DNA from 3 places in the Deinococcus roseus genome. Region 2 is predicted to be linked to each of the others. Evidence: riboswitches for the same ligand, from Rfam matches in the RefSeq annotation. Region 2 holds a riboswitch; each other region holds the start of a gene.
The links. A riboswitch is a leader RNA that binds a small molecule or an ion and turns the genes downstream of it on or off. The one in region 2 is predicted to bind cyclic di-GMP.
Positions count from the first base shown of each region.

Region 1 (2,199 bases), on a different contig from region 2:
GGGTGCAGGTCACCACCAATTTGCAGGCCGTGTCGCGTCGGCCCATCACGCTGCGCCAGCGGTTTGATTTGCAATCCATGCCAGAAGCCTGGATGGGTCGGGATGAAGATCCTGTTCGCTTGCAGGCTGAGCTGCAACTCCCAGCAGAGGGCAACCCCAGAACCCGCACCCTGGCCCACAGCTGGACCGCACTGGACCCAGAAGCCCGCATGGAGGCAGCCCTGGATTTTTTCCGCAATGGAGGTTTCAAATACACCCTGACCCCTCCAGAGCTGTCTGGTCCCAACATGCTGGACGATTTGTTGTTTGGCACACGGCAGGGGTTCTGTGAGCATTTTGCAGGTGCATTTGCCTTCCTGATGCGTGCAGCCGGGGTTCCAGCACGGGTGGTGGGAGGCTATCTGGGCGGGCACCCCAACCAGAATGGAGGGTATTACATTGTGCGCCAGACAGACGCCCATGCCTGGGTGGAGGTGTGGCTGGAAGGCAAAGGCTGGATCCGGGTGGACCCCACTGCGGCCGTTGCACCCACCCGCCTGACGCAGGGACTGGCTTCCAGCCTGCAAAATGCTGATTTTTTGCCTGCAGTGGCCAGAGGAGAAAATTCCTGGTTGACCCAGTTGCAGCTGCGGCTGGACTCCCTGCAGTTCCTGTGGGACCAGTGGATCATCGGATACAACCTGACCCAGCAGCAGGCCCTGGTGAATTTGCTGGGCACCCTGGGCACCGCACTGGTGCTGGTTGTGCTGGTTGCTGTTGCTGTGTTTTTCCTGGTGTACAAAAGAAAACCCTCCGTGCAGCATGCAGACGATTTGCAGCGGGTCTTCGAGCGTTTTGTCCGTCGTTTGAGCAGGCCGCCTGAACCTGCAGAACCGGTCGGAACCTATGCCGTGCAGATGGCAGCGGCCCACCCGGAAGCGGCTGACACCATCCTCTCCATTGCCGAGCTGTATCAGGAATTGCGGTATGGGGCGGCCCCCTCACCAGAACAGCGCAGGGCTTTTCAGCGACAGGTGCAGCAGTTCCGACTGAAGCCCTGAGAGACCCGCTTTCAGTGAGGTTTTGGTCAGAATGCAAAAGTAAGATGAGGGGGAAGAGGAGGCGTTGATTCCTGTGCTGTATCCGGGCACCTGGCACAGGAGGAGCCAGTGGTGCGACCGGCCTTGATCCCTTCGGCAACTTCTGCTGCGTGGTTTCATGCTCGGTCTGCCTTTGCCCGCAAAGGAATGTGACGCACACCATGACCCACCTGACCCCTTTCCGAACCCTTTTGACGGCTGCCCTGATGGGAGCAGTCGTGTGCTTGTCGGGTCAGGGTCAGGCTGTCCAGGTGGACCTTCCACTGCTGTTGCAAAACCAGCAGGCCACCCAGTTGATGGTGCCTTTGCCCACCACCCTCAAAGGACAAACCCTGTCTGTGGTCTTACAGGGCTGGAAATCTGAAGGCGAGTTGCAGCAGGGCCCGCCTGCAGGGTTCAGGATCAACCACCCTAAAAAACTGTCTGCCAGCCAGAATCCCATTTTGCCCATCAGTGTGCAGGTCACGGGAGACAGCGACCTGACCCGACTGGTTCTGGTTTTCGATGTCACAGGGCCACAGGGCAAAGAGCAGGTGGAGGTGGTCTTGCAGCTTCCCCCACGGGTCCGACTGGAAGTGCAGGTGCCAGAGGGGGTCACCACCCTGCCGGGATACACCGTGCAGGTGCCCATTCACATTCACAACACCGGGGTGATTCCAGCGCACATCCATGTGGAATTGAGTCTGGCTTTGCAGGCGGTTCCCGACTTTGAGCTGGCCCCGGGCGCGGCACGGACCATCAATTTGCCCATCCCCACCCAGGCCACCGACCAGACGCTGGAAATCGGTTTGCTGACCCCCACCAGCACCCTCCGCAAGAAAATCCTGCTGAAAGGGGTCAAGGGCACAGACGCCCCTTACCGGGTGAAAATCCAGATGTCTGCTGGCACAGAATCCGGGCAGCCTGTGGGCACCCAGTTGCGTGCAGAGGCCAACCTCAGCGAAAGTGTGCGGCTGTCTGCAGCAGTGGCCCTGAAGGGCACCGCCCTGCAAAGCCCCAGTTTGCTGGGGGGTGTGGGCAAGACTACAGTCAATTACGGTGCGGGTCCTGCTTCTGGTGTGGCAGGCAGTGCAGGTGAAGGCCTGTACATCAGTGGTGAACCCCTGAGCGGCCTGCAGGT
Region 1 is NZ_BMOD01000003.1:233,990-236,188, forward strand. It holds gene IEY52_RS06535 (transglutaminase TgpA family protein) at 1-1,040, shown strand, start outside; cyclic di-GMP riboswitch class II at 1,089-1,172, shown strand; gene IEY52_RS06540 (hypothetical protein) at 1,241-2,199, shown strand, end outside.
Region 1: it holds a riboswitch for cyclic di-GMP, as region 2 does, so the genes downstream of both, IEY52_RS06540 (hypothetical protein) here and IEY52_RS21895 (S8 family peptidase) in region 2, are expected to answer to the same signal.

Region 2 (2,199 bases):
CCCACAGGGCAGCGCAGGCATCTGATGGCCACCAGCCTGGATTTTCCCAGTGACCTTTACGCCTTGCAATCCTGGGCAGAGCGGGAAGGGGCAGAACTGCGCCTGATTCCCTCCAGGGATGGCTACACCCTGGAAGAGGAAGACATCAGAGCTGCTTTTCAGGACGATGTGGCGCTGGTGCTGCTCCCCACGGTGCTGTACGCCAGTGGTCAGTTGCTGGACATCGGGCAGTACGCCAGCCTTGCCCGGGAGAAAGGCATTGTGCTGGGGGTGGATGCTGCGCACTCTGCAGGATCTGTGCCCCACCAGTTGCACGACTGGGGTGTGGATTTTGCGGTGTGGTGCAGCTACAAGTACCTGAATGCAGGTCCGGGGGCTCCTGGCGGTCTTTTTGTGCACCAGAAGCACTTTGCAAAGCTGCCCGGACTGCGGGGGTGGTGGGGACACCAGAAATCCAGCACCTTCGAGATGCACCAGCATTTTACCCCGGAGCATGGAGCAGGGGCGTACCAGATCAGCACCCCCAGCATTCTGGCGCTGGCTGGCCTGGAAGGGGCACTTGAGGCGTTCCAGAAAGTGGGCATGCAGGACATCCGGGCACGTTCGCTGGAGCTCACCGAACATTTCATGGCCCTGCTGGACCAGCACACCCCCGAATTGAAAGTGGTGACCCCCAGAAAAGCAGAGCACCGGGGGGGGCATGTCAGCGTGCAGCACCCTGATGCCAGGCTGCTCAGTCTGGCGCTCAGAAGCAGGGGAATTGTGCCGGATTTCAGGACCCCGGATTTGTTGCGCATGGCTCCGGTGGCTTTTTACAACACCGAGGAGGAGCTGGAAAAGACCGTACTGGTGCTGAGGGAACTGCTGGACAGTGGCTCTTACCAGCAGTTCAGGCAGCAGGAAACCCGGGTGGTGTGAGCGATTTTCTGAAGCCAAACTGAGCATGTTTGAGCAAGCTGTACAGAAAATCTAAAGGGTCAGGAATTTCCCGTATTGGAGGGCATTTTTGGTATTCGGGAAAAAGCGTTTTTGACGTGTGGATTGACGTTAAAGGGCTTTTTTTGTCATACTTAGGGCAGATCAGCACAGAGCCAAACCCTCTGCCTGATAGAGACGTTGAAACCTTTCCTGTATGCGGGCACCTGGGAAGGGTGGAGTCAGTGGTGCGACCGGCTATTGGCCGCCGCAGTGATGTTTGAAAACATCACCGTGGCTTGCATGCATCTGCTTTGCGGATGCCCTCTCTCGAATCTCGGGAGCCTAGGAGGGACGTGACCATGTCACACACTTCTGTTCTGAAACGCCTGACCCTTTTCACCACCTTGCTGCTGACCCTGGCCTCTTGCAGTCAGACCCCTGCTCCTGTGGCTGCCCCTGAAACCCACACTGAAATTCAGAGCCCTGACATCAGCAAACTCGGGGCTGCCGACGTGTTTGATGTCACCCTGGCCGACAAAAGCACCTATCAAACCAATGGAGTGACCTGGTGGAACCAGGGCGTGGTCTGGTGGAACCAGGGTCTGGGCTGGTGGATCAGTGCCGTCAAATGGTGGATTGGAGGCATCGGCTGGTGGATCGAAGGGGTTTTCCAGCCTGCTCCTGAGAATTCCAATGCTTTCAAAATGATCAAACTGGACAAAGCCCAGGCGCTGGCCCCCAATCTGGGTCTGAATGTGAATGTGGCCCTGATTGACACAGGTGTGGACTTCAACCACCCCATGCTGCAAGGTGGAGTGAAATCTGCCTGGGATTACCTGGACTGGGACAACAACGCCAGTGAAGAAGGCTCTGACAGTGATGTTGCCTACGGCCACGGCACTGCAGTGGCAGGTCTGATCCGGCAAATTGCCCCCAGAGCCAACATCCAGGTGTACCGCGTGATCAATGAAGACGGCTCGGGCCGCTCCAGAGATGTGGCCAAAGCCATCTATGATGCCACCAACAACGGGGCGCAGGTCATCAACCTGAGTGTTGGCACCGATCAGCTCACCTCCAGTGTGTACACCGCCATGCTCTACGCTGCCAGCAAGAAAGTACTGATGGTGGCCTCTGGAGGCAACGATGGCGCCAGCAAACCCCTGGCTCCAGCCCTGCAATTTGGCAGCGATCCGCTGCTGGACCTCTCCGGCCTCAGCGTGGGCAGTGTGAACCAGGATGGCAGCAGTGTCAGCTGGAACAACCAGGGCAATGAAATCCTGG
Region 2 is NZ_BMOD01000026.1:16,161-18,359, forward strand. It holds gene kynU (kynureninase) at 1-918, shown strand, start outside; cyclic di-GMP riboswitch class II at 1,101-1,184, shown strand; gene IEY52_RS21895 (S8 family peptidase) at 1,278-2,199, shown strand, end outside.

Region 3 (2,199 bases), on a different contig from region 2:
TTTGCAGGGCAAAACGGTGGAAAGCCAGATGGCTTCGGTGTTGCTGCCCGGTTTGACCGTGGATCTCAGCCTTCCCATCAAAGACAAGCTGGCTGCAGGAACTTACGGGGTCTTTGCCACCCTGACCTATGGCAAAGATGAACAGGTGGAGATGGCTGGGAGCCTCGAGGTGCCCTGAGCCTGGTGCACCAGCAGAAAATCTGGGTTTCTGAAAGGAAGAGAGATGCTGAAAAAATGGACGGTTCTGCTGCTGTGCTGGGCACCTCTGGCGAGTGCAAGTTCTTCCAGCACCAGCATTGGGGTGGGTGCCCTGAGGCCCCTCTCCCTGGATGCAGACATGCCAGAAGTTATCCTCAGCACCCCTTCTGGAGACAGCATCTTCTTTCAGCCTGTGGCTGGACAGCAGGCCCTGACCCCTGGTGAAACCTACACCCAGAGCGTCACCCTGCAGATGCAGCCTCCAGAAAATGCACCATCCACCCAGAGCAGCACGCTGTCCCTGGCCACACCTCAGGTTTCGGGTTACCATTTTGCCTGCAAGATCAATGGTCAGCTGGTGACTTCTGCGGCCCTGGGAGGGTCCGTCAAACTGGAATTCATTGTTCAGGTGCAGGAAGGGGTCAGGGCACCCCTTTCAGGTCAGATTGTTGCCACCATCACCAGCAACTGACACACGCAACAGGGGGTTTTGAACCCAGACCAATCAGAAGTGACAGCAAGGTGATCAAAGCATGGGTGCTGTAAGAACTGTGTCAGAGATCACCCTTATACTGAAATCACAACTCAAGGAAGCGATGACTCCTGTGGCCTTATCCGGGCACCTTGGTACAGGACGAGCCAGTGGTGCGACCGGCCTTCAGCACAACCATCCTCCATTGCGAGAGGGGTTCCCCGTGGCCGTGTCACTGTCAAGTGCACGGTCTTTTTTTGACAAGGAGTTTCAAGACCACAGCAAAACGCCAACAGCACACCAGATCGCTGGTTTGCGCCTCCGTCTTGAATGCCAGCCGTTGCTGGATTCTTCGTCCTTCTCTTTTGCCACAAGGAGCCCAACATGCGTCAACTGACCCACATCCTCACCGCTGCTGCCCTGCTGTCCTCCGCCGCTTTCGCTGCCAGCTCCAACACCTCCGTGTCCACCTCTGCCACCAAACCTGCTGTTGCCCTGGGTGCCCTGAGCGCTGTGAACGGCAGCGATGGAGCCGTCGCCAGCATCTCCTTCGGCAGTGGAGCATTGACCAAAAACCAGGAAACCGATGCCAGCAGCCTGCTGAAATTCAAACTGGCCAGCTATGACAATGCCGTCTCCGGTCAGAGCTTCACCCTTTCCTTCGGTCTGCCTTCCGTGACCGGCTACACTTTCAAATACAAACTGGACGGTGCGGGCACCTCTTCTTCCGTGGCCAACCTGACTGGCACCCTGGCTGCAGGAAGCAGCAGCAGTGCAGTGTACGTGGGCAGTGGTGCTGCCGCTGCTGACAATGCCAGCGCCACCAGTGTGCTGTTCACCGTGACGGCAGATGGAACCGCCAGCACCGATTTGTCGGGCAACATCACCGTCACCATCACCGCCAACTGAGCCAACTGATCTTCTCAGAAAGGTCCACACAGACAGGGGTATCATGCTTCTGTCTGTGTTTTCTTTTCCCCTGAAACCTGTTGTGAAAGGTACCATGAAAACAGCATTGCGACTCCTGCTGTTTCACCTCTGCGGGTGGTCTGTGGCCCAGGCCCAGGCCATTACGGTTCAACTCATGACCGATGAACCCACGCCCCATGTCCTGAACGCCGATTATCAGATGGGACAGACCAACATTTACACCTTTGTGTACGGTCCGCGTTTTCTGGTGAAAGTGTCTTATGGTGGGGCAGACAACCTCAGCCTGTCCCTGGTTGTCTCTGGAGGTCAGCCGGATTATGACCTGGTCTGGCAGGCAGATGGAGATGGGGCTCCCAGAACCTTTGATGTGCAACTGGGCCCCAGTGCCACAGGCCTCTCCGGGACTGCCAGCGATCTGTACTACCGCAACGATGGCACCCTGCAGGCTTTCTCGGGGCAGGCCACCCGTTACCAGATTGGGGTGCGGGCCACCAGAAACGCGTCGGTGGACCTGGAAACCGATGTGGTGCTCACGGTCACCCTCAACTGAAGGAACCCCAACACACAAAACACAAACAGCCCGGAAGATTCCGGGCTGT
Region 3 is NZ_BMOD01000003.1:238,451-240,649, forward strand. It holds gene IEY52_RS06545 (hypothetical protein) at 1-178, shown strand, start outside; gene IEY52_RS06550 (hypothetical protein) at 224-670, shown strand; cyclic di-GMP riboswitch class II at 779-864, shown strand; gene IEY52_RS06555 (hypothetical protein) at 1,055-1,579, shown strand; gene IEY52_RS06560 (hypothetical protein) at 1,674-2,150, shown strand.
Region 3: it holds a riboswitch for cyclic di-GMP, as region 2 does, so the genes downstream of both, IEY52_RS06555 (hypothetical protein) here and IEY52_RS21895 (S8 family peptidase) in region 2, are expected to answer to the same signal.